DNA from 3 places in the Devosia sp. 63-57 genome. Region 3 is predicted to be linked to each of the others. Evidence: riboswitches for the same ligand, from Rfam matches in the RefSeq annotation. Region 3 holds a riboswitch; each other region holds the start of a gene.
The links. Region 3 has a riboswitch for cobalamin ahead of BGO80_RS14835 (energy-coupling factor ABC transporter permease). Riboswitches for the same ligand answer to the same signal wherever they lie in the genome.

Region 1 (5,750 bases), 820 kb from region 3:
GTCGCGCAATTGCCGGGTGAGTCGGTCATAGACCCGCGCCGCCTCGCGATCACGGCCAAGACCAGCCAGGTTGGCCATGCGGGCCCGGGCCAGCCGCTCGTCGGCAGGGTTGATCTGCCCGTCACGGGCCAGCGCCGTTTCGAGTTCGGCAAAGGCGCCGCGCTCACCGGCAGCGATGAGCAGGTTGATGCGGCGGGCGGACAAGGTTTCGCGCCGATCAGCGATCCAGCGCGTCAGCTCCGGCTCGTGGATATCCACCCCGGCGAGGAAGATATCCCCCGTCAACGCATCGAGCCGGGTAATCTCGGTGCCGCTGGCAGGCGCAGGCAGGGCAAGAAACTGGGTGATATCGGCCGGGTCGAGCGCTGGGCCGGGCAGAATGCTGCGCCCGTCCAGCTCCAGCGCGACCAGTCCTGTCGCATCCTGCCAGCGGCTGATGGAGGCGAGCAGCTGACGCAGATTGGCGAAGGCCTTGTCCTGGGCGCTGTCGGCCCAGAGCTCGGTGGCCGCCTCGTTGCGGCCGAGACCGCTGCGATGCTCGAGCAAGACCAGCGCAAATAACAGATAGGCCTTGGCAGGCAACCGCGCTGTCACGGCATCAAATCGCGGTAGGCCAAATAGTCTTAGCATCCAGCCCTCGGTAGCCGGTCTCAGTAAATCATCCCTCGTAATGTTTACAATAATGCAAAGCTGCGCCCGGCGCCACACCCCTGTCCTGACTTGGACGTGAGCGCAAATGTGCCGGACCTACGCATAAGGGGTGCCGAAAAACCTAGAAATCCCAGTCTTCGTCTTCGGTGGCGATTGCCTTGCCGATGACATAGGAGGAGCCTGAGCCCGAGAAGAAGTCGTGGTTTTCGTCGGCATTGGGAGACAGGGCCGAGAGGATGGCTGCGTTGACCTTGCAGGCCTCGGGCGGGAACAGGGCCTCGTAGCCGAGATTCATCAGCGCCTTGTTGGCGTTGTAATGGAGGAATTTCTTGACGTCTTCGGTGAGGCCGACGCCGTCATAGAGCTCCTGGGTATAGCGCTCTTCGTTGTCATAGAGTTCGAGCAGGAAGTCGAAAGCAAAATCCTTGATGTCCTGACGGCGCTCTTCGCTGAGCGTTTCGACATGGCGCTGGAATTTATAGCCGATGTAATAGCCATGCACGGCCTCGTCCTTGATGATGAGACGGATGAGGTCGGCCGTATTAGTGAGCTTGGCGCGGCTCGACCAGTACATGGGCAGGTAAAAGCCCGAATAGAACAGGAAGCTTTCGAGGAAGACCGAGGCGACCTTTTTCTTGAGCGGATCGCCGCTGTCATACTGCTCCATGATCAGCTGCGCCTTGCGCTGCAGGAACTCGTTTTCTTCCGACCAACGATAGGCGTCGTCCACATCCGGCGTGAGGCACAGGGTCGAAAAGATCGAGGAATAGGAGCGGGCATGCACCGCTTCCATGAAGGAGATATTGCTGAGCACCGCTTCTTCGTGCGGGGTCACCGCGTCCGCCATCAGCCGCACCGCGCCGACGCCATTCTGGATGGTGTCGAGCAGGGTGAGGCCGGTAAAGACGCGAATGGTGAGCTGCTGCTCGACCGAATTGAGCGTCGCCCAACTCGGGATGTCGTTAGAGAGCGGCACCTTTTCCGGCAGCCAGAAATTGGATGTCAGGCGGTTCCAGACTTCGAGGTCCTTGTCATCCTGCACGCGGTTCCAGTTGATGGCGCGAACGCGGGAAAGAGGCTTTACGTGAACGTTCATGGCTTTGGCATTTCAAATTTGACGGCAGCGGTTCCTTCGCCCCCTCCCCCTTGAGGGGAGGGTCGGGGAGGGGGTGGTCGTGCGGTCCACTGATGGACCCCCTCCCTCATTCCCTCCCCTCAAGGGGGAGGGAGGCGCCGGAGCCGTCAGCCCTGTGAATGACGGCAGGCTAAACTCTTACAGCGCGCAGGAAACGCAGCCCTGCACTTCGGTGCCCTCGAGGGCAAGCTGGCGCAGGCGGATGTAGTAGATGGTCTTGATGCCCTTCTTCCAGGCATAGATCTGCGCCTTGTTGATATCGCGGGTCGTTGCGGTATCGCGGAAGAACAGCGTCAGCGACAGGCCCTGATCGACGTGCTGAGTGGCCGCCGCATAGGTGTCGATGATCTTTTCCGGGCCGATCTCATAGGCGTCCTGATAATATTCGAGATTATCATTGGTCATGAATGCGGCGGGGTAATAGACGCGGCCGATCTTGCCTTCCTTGCGGATCTCGATCTTGGAAACGATCGGGTGGATCGAGGAGGTCGAGTGGTTGATGTAGGAGATCGAACCGGTCGGGGGCACGGCCTGCAGGTTCTGGTTGTAAAGGCCTGACATCATCACCTTGGCCTTGAGATCCAGCCAGTCTTCCTGGGTCGGAATGTGAATGCCGGCATCTTCAAACAGCTTGGCGACGCGCTCGGTGGCGGGCCTCCATTCCTTGCTGGTGTATTTGTCGAAATAGGTGCCGTCGGCATATTTCGAATTCTCGAAATTCTTGAACGTCTCTTCGCGCTCGGTGGCGATCAGGTTCGACGCACGGATGGCGTGATAGGTCACCGTGTAGAAATAGATATTGGTGAAATCGACGCCTTCGTCCGAACCGTAATAGATGCGCTCGCGGGCAAGATAACCGTGCAGGTTCATCTGGCCCAGGCCAATGGCATGACTTTCGGCATTGCCCTTGGCCACCGATGGCACCGAGGAAATATTGCTCATATCCGACACGGCGGTAAGGCCGCGGATCGCGGTTTCGATCGTGGTGCCGAAATCACCACTATCCATCGCATTGGCGATGTTGAGCGAGCCGAGATTGCAGGAAATATCCTTGCCCATATGCTCGTAGCTGAGGTCTTCGTTAAACACCGAAGCGTCGCTGACCTGCAGGATTTCCGAGCAGAGATTGGACATGGTGATGCGGCCCGCAATCGGGTTCGCCTTGTTCACCGTGTCCTCGAACATGATGTAGGGATAGCCGGATTCGAACTGAATCTCGGCGATGATCTGGAAGAATTCGCGCGCCTTGATCTTCTTCTTCTTGATGCGCTTGTCTTCGACCATTTCGCGGTATTTTTCGGTGACCGAGATCTCGGTCATCGGCACGCCATAGACGCGCTCCACGTCATAGGGCGAGAAGAGGTACATATCCTCGTTGTCGCGGGCGAGTTCGAACGTGATGTCGGGGATCACGACGCCGAGCGACAGCGTTTTGATGCGGATTTTCTCGTCGGCATTTTCGCGCTTGGTATCGAGGAAGCGCATGATGTCGGGGTGGTGGGCGTGGAGATAGACCGCACCCGCACCCTGACGGGCACCGAGCTGGTTGGCATAGGAGAAGCTGTCTTCGAGCAGCTTCATCACCGGCAACACGCCCGAGGACTGGTTTTCGATATGCTTGATGGGGGCGCCCATCTCGCGGATATTGGTGAGGCTGAGGGCCACGCCACCGCCGCGCTTGGACAGCTGCAGGGCGGAGTTAATCGAGCGGCCAATCGATTCCATATTGTCTTCGACGCGGAGCAGGAAGCACGAGACCAGTTCGCCGCGCTGCTTCTTGCCGGCATTGAGGAAGGTTGGCGTGGCGGGCTGGAAGCGACCGGCGATGATTTCATCGACAAGGTTCTTTGCGAGCTTTTCGTCGCCGCGTGCCAGAGCCAAAGCCACCATGCAGACGCGATCTTCATAGCGCTCGAGATAGCGCTTACCGTCGAAGGTTTTGAGCGTATAGGAGGTGTAATATTTGAACGCGCCGAGGAAGGTGGGGAAGCGGAACTTCTTGTCATAGGCGTGATCATAAAGATCGCGCACGAAGTTAAAGCTATATTGGTCGAGCACGTCCTGCTCGTAATAGCCTTCTTCAACGAGATAAGTCAGCTTTTCGCGCAGATTGTGAAAGAACACCGTGTTCTGGTTCACGTGCTGCAGGAAATACTGGTGCGCGGCCTGCTTGTCCTTGTCGAACTGGATATTGCCCTGCTCATCATAGAGATTGAGCATGGCATTGAGCGCGTGGTAATCCAGCGCCTGATCCTCGTCATGGACCTTGTCGGCCGGCTTGACCGGGCGTTCGAGTGTCAGCGTGTCCAAAACCGTTCCAGTCCTTGTTTGACAGTGGCGACGTCCTCTTCGGTGCCGAGCAGTTCGAACCGATAAAGGAGCGGCACAGCGCATTTTTGCGCGACGATGTCGCCGGCAAGGGCATAGCCGCTGCCGAAATTGGTGTTGCCCGCAGCGATGACGCCGCGAATGAGGCTACGATTGGCCTCGACATTGAGAAAACGGATCACCGGCTTGGGCACCGCCCCCTTGCCGTCGCCGCCACCATAGGTGGGCAGCACCAGCACGAAGGGTTCAGCCACCTCGGGCGGCGCGCTCGCCGCATCGACCGGCAGGCGCATGGCCACCACACCCAGCTTCTCGACGAAGCGATGAGTGTTTTCCGAGGTGCTGGAATAATAGACGAGCCCGGCCATGACCCGATCAGGCCAGCGCGCCGATCATGTCCGGACGGAAGCCGGCCCAATGCTGGTCACCGGCAACGACAACCGGCACCTGGCGATAGCCCATGGTTTCGACGCGGGCATAGGCTTCGGCATCTTCGGAAATGTCGATGATGGAATAGGCCAGGCCCTTGCGGTCGAGCGCGCGGGTGGTGGCGGTGCACTGGACGCAGGCGGGCTTGGAATAGACGGTGATGGTCATCGAATGGGTTTCCTCGCGGACATTGTGCTTGGCGCGGGGACAGACAGGGAAACGGCGCATGGCAGATGCCATAGCGATACCGCTCGCCTGACCGGACACCCCGCCGGTGGACGTTACTACGCTCGGGGCAGGTCTCCTGACTGGCGGGTCACAGCACTCATCCGGCCTTCCCGGAGCCTTTTGGGCCCAGTGGCATCACGCGAACAAGAACTCGCCGCTTACAGTTGCGGGGGCAGTTTCGGCCTTGCACCGAATTCCCATCTTAGCCGCCACGGCTTGCGCGCAGCGGAACCTCGAACACTACATATGGTATATGACCACTCCATTACGTCAATGTCGGCTTGCCATGATCGACGGGGATTCTGACGCATTTTGGCCTTGACGCTGCCGCGACTCCGGAGCGCCCCCAAGGAATCCGGGACTTTTGGGCAAAGTGAAAAACGGCAAAATTGTGCCGGAACCATCACGGCGCCCCTGCGTTGGCCCCACACAACCTAGAGGGAGACCGGCATGGCTGAGGCAAGGGCGCGACACACCACTGACCGGGGCCCGACCTATTGGTGGGCGGTGATCGTGGCGGTTCTGCTCATTGCCTTTGGGGCGCCGATTGCCGCCGGTGGACTTTACCTCATCACCCTCGGTGGCTCCTGGTATTACCTGCCGGCAGGCATCGGCCTGTTGCTCACCGCGTTTCTGTTGATCCGGCAGGACCGCACGGCCATCGGGGTCTACCTTCTGACCTATATCGGCACGCTGGCCTGGGCGTTTTGGGAGGCCGGGTTCAATGGTTGGGCCCAGGTGCCACGACTGGTCGCGCCCAGCGTGGTGCTGCTGCTGGTGTTGTCCACCTGGCCGGCCTTGAAGCGCGGCCGCCGCAGCTTCGGCACGGGTACGGCGGCCACGGCGGTGACCATTGCCGGACTGTTTGCCGCCATCGGCATTGCCAATCACAGCGTGGAAAGCACCTTGGCCCAGGACACCGACGCCCCGGTGACCGAACCGGCTACTGCCCCGGTCCCCGCGCCTGAAGATACGCAGG
Region 2 (5,750 bases), 560 kb from region 3:
TGTCTTCGGTCAACACATCGTCCGGCAGGCCGGTGGTTACCAGCCGGCCATGATCGAGCAGGCAGAGGCGATCGCAGAACATGGCGGCGAGGTTGAGATCGTGCAGGGCGGCGATGACGGTGATGCCCAGACTTCTCACGAAACGCAGCAGGTTGATCTGGTGGTGGATATCGAGGTGATTGGTCGGCTCGTCGAGCACAAGGACAGCGGGTTGCTGCACCAGGGCGCGGGCCACCAGAGTACGCTGGCGTTCCCCGCCCGAGAGTGAGCGGAACAGGCGCTCGCGCATGGCATCAAGATCCAGCAGGGCGATGGCCGCATCGATCAGGGCGCGGTCGTCGCTGTTATCGGATTCCAGCAGCCGCTTGTGCGAGGCGCGGCCCATGGCGATGACATCCTCCACCGTCAGCGGAAAATCGGCAGGCATGTCCTGCAAGACCGCGCCGACATGGCGGGCGGTCCAGCGGGCATTGCGGGCCCAGACATCCTCGCCATTGACCAGCACCCGGCCGCTGCTGGGGCGGTTGGTGCGGTAGATGGTGCGCAACAGGCTCGACTTGCCGGCACCATTGGGGCCGAGAAGGCCGATCATCTCGCCGGGGGCGACATTGAGCGAGATGTCTTCGATCAGGGGCTTGCCGTCGATGGCATAGCTGACGCGCTCGAGCGTCAGGGCGCCGGGCTGGATATGGCTCATGAGGAACGGCCCTGCCCCTTTGCATCGCGGCGCAACAGCCAGATGAAGAACGGACCGCCGACCAAAGCGGTGATGATGCCCACCGGCAATTCCAGCGGCGAAATTACTGCCCGCGCCACCAGATCAGCGGCGATGGTGAAGCTGGCGCCGATCAGCGCCACGGCGGGCAGTGCACGGCGATGGTCGGCGCCGACCAGGAAGCGCACGATATGGGGCACGATGAGCCCGACAAAGCCGATGACGCCGGAGACGGCAACCATGACGCCTGTCAGCGCGGCGGTGAGGATGAACATGGACTGGCGGAAACGGTTGACGTCCAGCCCAAGCGCGGTGGCGCTTTCGTCGCCGGCCATGAGGAGGTTGAGCCGACGCGCCTGCACCAGCATGACACCGAGGCCGATGATCATGGTGATGACCGGAAGCGGCAGGAGTTTCCACTGTGCCGAGGCAAAGCCGCCCAGTGTCCAGAACAGCACCCGCGCTGCCAACTGCGGATCCGGTGAGGTCAGGACCAGAAGGCTGGTCAGGGCGCTGAGCACCGCGCTCATGGCGATGCCGGCAAGGACGAGGCGGGTGGGCGTGATCTGGCCGCCGGCCCGCGCTACCCAGAATACAACCATCAGCGTCACCAAAGCGCCGGCAAAGGCGGAGAGGTAGAGCGTATAGGCGCCGAGGCCGATAAGGCCCCAGCGCATGACCACCACCGCCCCGGTCGCGGCGCCATTGGACACGCCGAGAATGCTGGGGCCGGCCAAAGGATTGCGGACGATGGCCTGGATGGTCATGCCGGTGGCCGCCAGCGTCGCCCCGACAGCGCCGGCCAGGATAACGCGCGGGAGCCTCGTATCAATGATGATGGTTTCATAGACGCCGCGCCAGGTGACCGGCACGATTTCGTGGCCGACCAGAGCATTGAGGAGAATGCCTAGCGTGTCGGTGACCGGCACCGATACCGAGCCGAAGACCAGCCCGAGAATGGCCAGCGTCACCAGCACCAGGCCCGCCACCGCCATGGCCAGCGGATAGGGCAGGAGCGGCGCGCGTGTCTGGGTTGCAGACGCGGTCGCTCCCTGCAGCTCGGCAGGAGATTTGGATCGCAGCACGGCGAGAAGCCGTGCCTGCTCGGCACCCCTGGCGATATCGGGCCGGTGCTGATTCATGCCGGACTATTCCGCGAAGGCTTCGGGATGGAAGGCCTTGGCCATGCGTTCCACCGCATCGAGCGTGCTGGGACCGGGCTGGCCCTGGACGGAATTGACCAGGATGAAGCGCTCGTTGACGATGGCCGGGACCTCGGCAATGGTCGGGATGGATTTCAGCATGTCGATGCGGGCCTGACCCAGTTCGGTGTCGGGATCGGCGACGACCTGACCGCTGGCCGTGCCCGAATAGAATACCACGATATAGTCAGGCGCGCTCTCGGCGACCTGCTCCCAGCTCACCTGCCCATAACGATTGGGAATGTCGGCGAAAATGTTCTCGCCGCCCGCCGCGGCAACCGCCTGCGACAGCAGGGTGTGGCCGAGAACGCCATTGGGAGGGGCATCGCCGCCATTATAGATGAAGACCTTGATCGGCTCGGCACCATCGAGCTTGGCGGCAACCGCATCGAGCCGGGCCTGGAGGGTCGCGACCAACTCTTCGCCACGTTCGGCGACACCGAAAATGTGGGCGACGGAACGGATCTCATCGAACAGCTGGGCAAAACCGAAGGGCCCGAGATTGCAGCCTTCGACATTGAGGCGGGTATTCATGCCCAGATCGTGCAGCTGGTCGCGGGTGTGGCGGGATTCGCTGAAGCCATCGGGATAGCCGGCATAGACGAAGTCGGCTTCGGCCGCGAGCAGCTCTTCGGTGGTGGCCACGAGCGGGGAAATGATCGGGATTTGCTTATAGACCGCCTCATAGGCCGGGCTGATCTTGAGGTTGGCCATATAGGACGTGCCGGCCATGTGATCTTCGAGGCCTAGCGCCAGCATCAGCTCGGTGGCGTTGTTGGAGAGCGTTACCGCCCGTTCCGGCGCCGCTTCATAGGTGGTGACGACGCCGCAATTGTCGTCGGCATAGGGGAAGGCATCGGCCGCCATGGCGGGCACGGCGAGGGCAAAGACGCCAAGCGCCAGCGCTGTGCGCAGGTTGAAGCGGGACGAGAAATGGAAGGTCACCGGGAAATCTCCGTCTTGGGTGAAAGGGCAGGAAGAGCGTGGAGCGCGGGCAGCGCCGCGCGTCCGAACAGGGTTGCCATGGCGTCGGCCTCGGGCTCGGGCACTTCGCCATTGCCGTTGAAGATGAGGCGGATGCTGTCGATGCCGGTGCGGTCACGCAGGGCCAGCAGCTGCGCGGCACACTCATCGGCATCGCCTGCTATCATCTGCTCGGCGAGGAAGAGGTCGCGATCCACCGGCCTGACAGCGTCGAGGGGGCGATTGTTGAGCCGCGCATAGCGCAGGCGGCGCTCGTAAAGCCGGGGCAGCAAGGCGTCGACCAAGGCCAAAGCCGCGGCTGGGGTGGGGGCAATGGTGAGATAGCGGGAAATGGAGAAATCCGCCGGGTAGAGGCCGGTGGCACTGCCCGAAACGGTGTCGTGCACCTGCAATTGCCGGAGCTCGGAGGGTTCGAGACTGAGCAGCAGCGGCAAGCCATGGCGGTGGGCGAAGCCGACCGTATCGGGGCTGGAGCCCGCCACATAGACGGGGATGTCATCGCCCTCGGGCAGCAGCGGGCCGACCGCAAAGCTGGAGGTCGGCCAGACGCTGTCGGCGGGGACCAGGGTGGGCTGATGCCAGGCGGAGCGGATGAGATCGAAGGCCTCGAAGAAGCGGCTGCCGGTTTCTGCCGGGTCGATGCCCAGGGCCGCGAGCGTGGTGGGAAAGGTGCCACGGCCGATGCCGAAATCGAAACGGCCACCGCTCTGGCCGTGCAATTGCGCCACCTGCTCGGCAAGCAATAGCGGATGATAGAGCGGCAGCACCATGATGGAGGTGCCGACGCGAATGCGTCTTGTCGCTCCCAGGATGGAGGCGGCAAGCAGCAGCGTCGACGGATAGGGATCGGGCGGCTGCTGGAAATGGAATTCGTTGAACCAAAGGCCGTCAAAACCGAGGCCATCCATACGGGCGCAGAAGTCGAGCACCTGGCGATGGTCGAGCCGCTTGGAGCCGCGGGTAAATCCGGCAATATCGACCCTCATCGCGCCGTCCCCTCCCTGGGCGCATGACGGCAGCCAGCAGCAACCGGCCGGCAAGCCGGCACGGTCCGCAGACCGGTCATGAACGCAATTCTCCTCCCCCGCGCTTTTGTGATGGCGGGTTCATTGTGGCGATGGTTCCACAGGCGCAGCAGCAAAACCTGCACAAAACTGCAGTATTTTTGACAGGGGCGAAATACGGGCGAGCAAGGCGCGACGCAGCCGGCCTCCGGCGCGGTTGGCACGCGGAAATTGCGAAACAGCCGCAAAGGCGGCAAGACAAGCGCGAGCGCTTTACGGCGCGCACCAGAATGTGGCGTGTTCATGCCCTGCCCCTTGCCGGAACACCTCGTCCGACTTCATGGTCTGTTGCCTGGGCAGGTCTCCTGGCTCACGGCTGATCATGCGCTGCGTCGTCTTCCCGGACCCGATCGATCCAGTGACATGGTGACGAAGCGCTCGCCGCTTACAGTTGCGAGGGCAGCCACGGCGTTGGCCCCTGATGGGTAGTCCGCACCGTGTTCCCTTTTAATCCGCGCGTCATGGCGGAACCAAAGCGGGCAATCCATCGCATGAGCGCGCCAACGATGCAAGCGGATGGGAAGCGGCAGTGGAGCCGCGCTTGCTTTTCCGGGTCATTTGGGCGAGAGAGAAGACAGTCCTCGGACCCGGTGCAATTCCGGGTGGCTCTTCTGGCCGCCGATCCGCCAGACAATCCAGCATGCTATTTCCTAGCACACAACGCGCTCTCGCTTTCTGCGACTTCAGCCGTCTGGACCTTTCATGACCTTTGCACAATCCTTCCGCCGCGATTGGCTTTCCAATATTCGGGGCGATATCCTCTCGGGACTGGTGGTCGCCCTCGCGCTCATCCCCGAAGCCATCGGTTTTTCCATCATTGCCGGCGTCGATCCCAAGGTAGGGCTCTATGCCTCGGTGATCATAGCCATCACCATATCTTTTGCCGGCGGGCGTCCGGCCATGATCTCAGCCGCCACTGCCGCCACGGCCGTACTGTTCGGTACGCTGGTGCGCGAGCATGGCCTCGACTACCTCCTTGCGGCCAGCATATTGGCCGGGCTGATCCAGATCGTGGCTGGCTGGCTGCGCGTTGGCGCAGTCATGCGCTTCGTGTCGCGCTCGGTGATGACCGGCTTCGTCAATGCGCTGGCCATCCTCATCTTCATGGCGCAACTGCCCGAGCTGATCGGGGTGTCCTGGCAGACCTATGCGATGATCGCAGGGGGCCTGGCCATCATCTATCTGTTCCCCCGCCTTACCCGGGTGGTCCCGTCGCCGCTCGTCTGCATCCTGGTGCTGACGGCACTGGCATTGATGTTCAATATCGACACGCGCAATGTCGCCGACCTGGGCGCCCTGCCCAATGCGCTGCCGACGCTGCTGCTGCCCAATGTGCCGCTCAATTTGGAGACCCTGATGATCATCCTGCCCACTTCGGTAGCCGTTGCGGCGGTTGGTCTGCTCGAGAGCCTGCTCACGGCCTCCATTGTTGATCAGATGACCGATTCCAGCAGCAACAAGAACCGGGAAAGCGTCGGTCAGGGCATCGCCAATATCGCCTCGGGCCTGTTTGGCGGCATGGCCGGTTGCGCCATGATCGGCCAGTCGGTGATCAATGTGAAATCGGGTGGGCGCACCCGCCTTTCTACCTTTGCCGCAGGCGCGATTCTGCTGTTCCTGCTGCTGGTGCTTGGAGACTGGGTGGGGATGATCCCCATGCCGGCGCTGGTCGCCATCATGATCATGGTGTCGGTGGGAACCTTCAGTTGGTCCTCACTGCGCGATCTGGCGCATCACCCGCGCCGTTCGAGCATCGTCATGCTGGCAACGGTGATCACGGTGGTC
Region 3 (5,750 bases):
TATCCCGACGATCCCGAGCGCAAGATGGAGTTCGGCTGGTTCGATGACGAGAACCTCACCTACCTCTCCTATGTCGAGCTCTCGCCCAGCCAGGCCGCGCCCGGCGGCGTCAAGCTGGGCATGAGCGTCGACGAGGTGGTCAAGCTCAATGGAGAACCCTTCGTGGTTGGTGGTTTCTGGTGGGATTATGGCGGCTACGCCAATATCGAATCCGGCACCCTGGCCGGCGAGCAGGAGGGCGGCTGCTACATTTCCATCCGCTTCTCCCCCGAGGAGGACTACCCCGCCGATCTCGACGTCACAGCCATAGCAGGCGAAGTGCAGGTCCCCAGCGACGAGCCGCTCCTGGCCAAGCTCGATACCCGCGTGCAGGTCCTGTCCATCGGCTATGCCTGGCCCGAGGCGCTGCCCCAGCCCGAATATTGACCCGGCCGCCCGCTGGGCTTAACACTGCCTATAGGTTGGTTCTCTGCGCCCGGAGTGGCAAGGGGATCAAAAGGGAACACGGTGAGGCGTACCCATCAGGGACCAAATCCGTGGCTGCCCCCGCAACTGTAAGCGGCGAGTGCCCCCAGGACGCCACTGGTTTCGCAAGAGACCGGGAAGGCTGGGACGCACGATGACCCGTGAGCCAGGAGACCTGCCAACCTCTGACTGAACACTCGACTGTCGGTGGGACAGCTGGAGGCACGATGATTACGCCGTCAGGGTAGATCCCCTCGGGGCCGCGCCGCCCCATCAGCGTCCCGCGCCTACGCGCCGGCGTTCCAGCTCCTCATCGCCCTCCTGTTCCGGAACCAGTCCGATGCATATCGAACCCGATCTCATTTCTCCCGAGAAGATGCTTCTCGCCTATGCCACCGCCGCTGCCGCCGGCGCCATGACCGTCAAGTTCGCCGCCGACACCCTGCGCGAGCGCGGCCTGGTCTCGCTGCTGGCGCGGACCGTGCTCGCCACCGGCGCCGTCTTCTGCTTCTTCGAAGTCTTCCCCCATTACGCGGTGGGTGTCAGCGAGGTGCACCTCATCCTCGGCTCCACCCTGCTGCTGATCTTCGGCGCCGCCCCGGCCGCCATCGGCCTGGCACTGGGCCTGCTGATCCAGGGGCTGTTCTTCGCGCCCTTCGACCTGCCGCAATATTTCGCCAATGTCACGACGCTGATCGCCCCGCTGGTGGCCATCAAGTTCCTGGCTGACCGGATCATTCCGGCCAATACACCCTATGTCGATCTCCGCTACGGCCAGGCCCTGGCGCTCTCGGCGACCTATCAGGGCGGCGTGGTGCTCTGGGTGGCCTTCTGGGCCCTCTATGGCCAGGGCTTTGGTGCGGAAAACCTCACCGATATCGTCACCTTCGGCGGCGCCTATATGCTGGTGGTCCTGCTCGAGCCGCTGGTCGATCTCGCCGTTCTCGCCGGCGCCAAGCTGGCCCGCGGCCTCGCCCGCACCGGCCTCGTCACCCCGCGCCTCTTCGCCTGATCCTGCCCTGTCTTCCGGCGCGTCGTCCCCATGCGGCGCGCCCCATATTTTAAGGACCCCACGTCCATGACCGCAAAAATCCCCACCACCGTCATCACCGGCTTTCTCGGCGCCGGCAAGACCACCCTGGTGCGCCACATGCTGGCCCACGCCCCCAAGGGCAAGCGCATCGCCCTGATCATCAACGAATTCGGCGATCTCGGCGTCGACAAGGACATCCTGGCCGGTTGCGGCGATGAAACCTGCCGCGAAGAGGATATGGTCGAGCTCTCCAATGGCTGCATCTGCTGCACCGTGGCCGATGAATTCATCCCCACCATGCAGGCTTTGCTCGCCCGCGACGAAAAGTTCGATCACATCGTCATCGAAACCTCGGGCCTCGCTTTGCCCCAGCCGCTGATCCGCGCCTTCAATTGGCCCGAAATCAAGGCCCAGGTCACCATTGATGGCGTCGTCACCGTCGCCGATGCTGCCGCTCTCGCCGAGGGCCGTTTCGCCAGTGACGAAGCCGCCGTCGACGCCCAGCGCCGCCAGGACGAAATGCTCGACCACGAGACCCCGCTGGGCGAACTGTTCGAGGACCAGCTCTCGGCCGCCGACATGATCATCATCAACAAGACCGATCTGGTCGATCCGGCCATGCTCGAAAAGGTGGAACAGAATATCCGCGCCGAACTGCGCCCCGGCGTCGGTATTGTCCGCGCCGCCAATGGCCATGTCGATATCGCCGCGCTGCTGGGCATGGGCATGTCCTCGGAAGACGACATCGCCAACCGCCCCAGCCACCACGAGCTCGAACATGGCGGCGAAACCCACGAGCACGATGATTTCGACAGCTTCTCGCTCACCCTCGATGCCATCAAGGGCAAGGACGACCTGCTTGCCACCATCGAGGACACCATCAAGGCCCATGACGTGCTGCGATTGAAGGGCTTTGCCGCCATCCCCGGCGCCGCCGCCCGCCTCGCCATCCAGGCCGTCGGCCCCCGTGTCACCGCCTATTTCGACCGCCCCTGGAAGCCTGGCGAAGCCAAGGTCACCTCGCTCGTCGTCATCGGCGAAAGCCCGCTGGATCGCGACGCGATCGTCGAAAGCCTCCGCCGCTCCGAGCCGGTCCCGGCCTAGGATCCTGCGCATGTTCTGCTTGCAGCACCCCCACCCCATCCCTCCCCTCAAGGGGGAGGGGGCCGATCTGTGCATGCGGCACCATGCTGCCCAAGACGCCAGCCCAAAGCCCCTCCCCCTTGAGGGGAGGGGTTGGGGTGGGGGTGCTGCGCCCTCCAACGGCGCGATGCCTGTACAATTCCGCCCATCCTCGCTTGTCGAGGCCCGCTAATGCACCTGCTCTCCGCCCAAGCCGGTGCCATCCAGCAGGAAGGCGAGGCCATCGACCTCGCCCAGTTGCCCGGCGCCTATATCTTCGCCAGCTCCGCCGATAGCGAACTGGCCATGCTCGCCGCTGCCGCCGACCGGGCAGGGGAGGACGATCTCCGTCTCGCCAACACCCTGCGTCTCTCCAACAATCTGTCCGTCGATATGTGGCTGGAACAGACCGTCGCCCATGCGCGCCTCGTCGTCCTCCGCCTCATCGGCGGCGCCGCCTATTTCCAATATGGCGTCGACGAACTGAGCGCCCTCTGCACCAATAAGCGCATCCCGCTGGTCCTCCTCCCCGGCGACGCCAATCCCGACCCCATCCTGCAATCCCGTTCCACGATTTCCCCCGACGACTGGACCGCTCTCCACGCCCTTTTCATCGCCGGCGGCCCCGAAAACGCCGATGCGATCCTCACGGCCTTTGCTGCAATGTCCAGGCCCGCGCCGGCCCAGAGCCCCTCCCCCTTGAGGGGAGGGGGAGGGGTGGGGGTGCAGGCGGATCGGCCTGGCTCGATCCTTTCGGCCATCACCCCCCATCCCTTCCCCCGCTTCGGCCTTTGGCACCCCAAAACCGGCATGACCGACGAAGCCAGCCTGCATTCCGTGCACACGGCTCCTTCGCTTCCCTCCCCCTTGAGGGGAGGGATTGAGGGTGGGGGTCGACCGGCTCCTGCCGAAGCAGCCTCCCACATCCCCATTCTCTTCTACCGCGCCGCCCTCGAAGGCGCCGGCACCGCCACGCTCGAAGCCCTGATTGCCGAGCTCGAAGCCCGCGGCCTCGCCCCGGTACCGGTTGTGGTCTCCTCGCTCAAGGACGCCTCCTGCATCCGCTTCGTGCAACAGACGCTCGCCGCCTTCCCGCCCGCTGCCATCTTCAACCTCACCGCCTTTGCCCTGGGCGTCGCCGACCTCCCCGGGGCCCAAAATCCTTTTGCCGGCACCGATGCGCCGGTGATCCAGCTCATCCAGTCCGGCCGCTCCCGCGAGCAATGGCAGGCCGATCCGCAGGGCCTCTCCTCCAAGGACATGGCCATGTATCTGGTCATGCCCGAAGTCGATGGCCGCATCGGCGGCATTCTCGTCGGCCACAAGGCTGATGCCGTCTGGCACGCCCGCACCCAGTGCCCGCTCTCCGCTTATGCTCCCGAACCCGACGGCATTTCCCGCGCCGTCACACTCGCCTTCAACTGGGCCCGCCTCCGCGCCACCCCCCGCTCTGACCGCCGCATCGCCATCATCCTCTCCAACTACCCCATCCGCGACGGCCGCCTCGCCAACGGCGTCGGCTACGACGCCCCGGAATCTACGGTGAGGATGCTGATGGCGCTGCAGCAGGCGGGGTATGATCTCGATGATACCAAGCCCACCGGCCCAAAGCCCCTCCCCCTTGAGGGGAGGGGTTGGGGTGGGGGGCCTTCAGTGGATCACAAAACCACCCCCCACCCCAACCCTCCCCCTCAAGGGGGGAGGGAGGCCAAACCGATGGTGTTCAACAACGCCCGAACGGCTCATGCCAAAAACGTGCAGCGGGCAAGGACTTTGCTGGCCGATCAGACAGTTCCTGAGCGCCTGCTTTGGCCATTGCTGAAAACCTTCGCCGAACGCGGTGTAAAATTCCGCCGACAGGTGCCGCTTGGCAAGTATGTCGCCGATTTCGCCAGCCACAATCCAAAACTTGTTATCGAACTCGATGGTTCAACGCATTTCAGCGAAGTCGGCACGGCGCATGACGAGGCACGCACCACTTTTCTGAAGTCCATCGGCTACGACGTTCTGCGCCTGACAAATTCAGAGGCCACAAGTCGTGAAGGGGCCTGGGCGCTCATTTCTGCAAAGTTGGACGATCTTTCGGCCCCTGCGCCTCCCTCCCCCTTGAGGGGAGGGACCGAGGGAGGGGGTCCATCAGTCGAAACGCAGATATACCCCCACTCCGCCGCCGATCTCATCACCCTTCTCACCAGCGGCCCCACCAACGCCAATCCCCAGCGCGGCGCCTCATCCGCCATCCTGCCGCTGTCCCGCTACGCCGCGCTCTTCGCCAAACTGCCCGACGAAACCCGCGCCGCCGTCACCGCGCGCTGGGGCGATCCGGCAAACGATCCATTTGTCCGCGATGACGCCTTCCATCTGCCCGCTCATCGTTTTGGCAATGTGGTGCTGATGCTGCAGCCCGCGCGCGGCTGGCAGATCGACGAGACCGCGAACTACCATGACCCCAATCTCGTCCCACCCCATGCCTATATCGCCGCCTATCTCTGGCTGCGCCACGACTTCGGCGCCCATGCCATGGTGCACAATGGCAAGCATGGCACGCTGGAATGGCTGCCGGGCAAGGCGACGGCTCTTGATGCAGATTGCTATCCCGACGCGCTCTGGGGCCAACTGCCCCATCTCTACCCTTTCATCGTCAACGATCCCGGCGAGGGCACCCAGGCCAAGCGGCGCGCCGGCGCCGTCATCATTGATCATCTGGTGCCCCCGCTCACCCGCGCCGAAACCTATGGGCCGATGAAGGACCTCGAAGCCCTGCTCGACGAATATTATGCCGCCTCCGGCATGGATCGTCGGCGGCTGAAAGACCTCAAGCGCCGCATTCTCGACTTTACCCGCGACAGTCGCCTCGACCAGGACATCGGTCTGCCCGAAGACGAGACCGAAGCCCTGATCAAGATCGACAACTTCCTGTGTGATCTCAAGGAAGCGCAGATACGCGACGGCTTGCATGTGTTTGGGTCATCGCCCGCCGGAGCACTCGAGCGTGACCTCACCGTCGCATTGGCAAGAATACCGCGCGGCGATGACCCCGGGGATAACTCTCTCATCCGCGCCATTGCCGACGACATGAAGCTCGGTTTCGATCCGCTGACCGCCGATCTCGGCGCGGCATGGTCCGGAC

Region 1: another riboswitch for cobalamin. It lies ahead of nrdH (glutaredoxin-like protein NrdH); the one in region 3 lies ahead of BGO80_RS14835 (energy-coupling factor ABC transporter permease).
Region 2: another riboswitch for cobalamin. It lies ahead of BGO80_RS12145 (hypothetical protein); the one in region 3 lies ahead of BGO80_RS14835 (energy-coupling factor ABC transporter permease).

Annotation. Positions count from the first base shown of each region.
Region 1 is NZ_MKUY01000005.1:540,872-546,621, reverse strand. Features, by position in the region: gene BGO80_RS10965 (AfsR/SARP family transcriptional regulator) at 1-594, opposite strand, end outside; gene nrdF (class 1b ribonucleoside-diphosphate reductase subunit beta) at 773-1,747, opposite strand; gene nrdE (class 1b ribonucleoside-diphosphate reductase subunit alpha) at 1,925-4,096, opposite strand; gene nrdI (class Ib ribonucleoside-diphosphate reductase assembly flavoprotein NrdI) at 4,084-4,482, opposite strand; gene nrdH (glutaredoxin-like protein NrdH) at 4,490-4,711, opposite strand; cobalamin riboswitch at 4,821-5,022, opposite strand; gene BGO80_RS10940 (membrane-bound PQQ-dependent dehydrogenase, glucose/quinate/shikimate family) at 5,222-5,750, shown strand, end outside.
Region 2 is NZ_MKUY01000005.1:799,677-805,426, reverse strand. Features, by position in the region: gene BGO80_RS12165 (ABC transporter ATP-binding protein) at 1-697, opposite strand, end outside; gene BGO80_RS12160 (FecCD family ABC transporter permease) at 694-1,857, opposite strand; gene BGO80_RS12155 (ABC transporter substrate-binding protein) at 1,864-2,862, opposite strand; gene BGO80_RS12150 (LLM class flavin-dependent oxidoreductase) at 2,859-3,887, opposite strand; gene BGO80_RS12145 (hypothetical protein) at 3,884-4,210, opposite strand; cobalamin riboswitch at 4,244-4,455, opposite strand; sul1 at 4,546-4,601, shown strand; gene BGO80_RS12140 (SulP family inorganic anion transporter) at 4,668-5,750, shown strand, end outside.
Region 3 is NZ_MKUY01000005.1:1,364,527-1,370,276, forward strand. Features, by position in the region: gene BGO80_RS14830 (hypothetical protein) at 1-426, shown strand, start outside; cobalamin riboswitch at 446-662, shown strand; gene BGO80_RS14835 (energy-coupling factor ABC transporter permease) at 806-1,477, shown strand; gene cobW (cobalamin biosynthesis protein CobW) at 1,544-2,602, shown strand; gene cobN (cobaltochelatase subunit CobN) at 2,813-5,750, shown strand, end outside.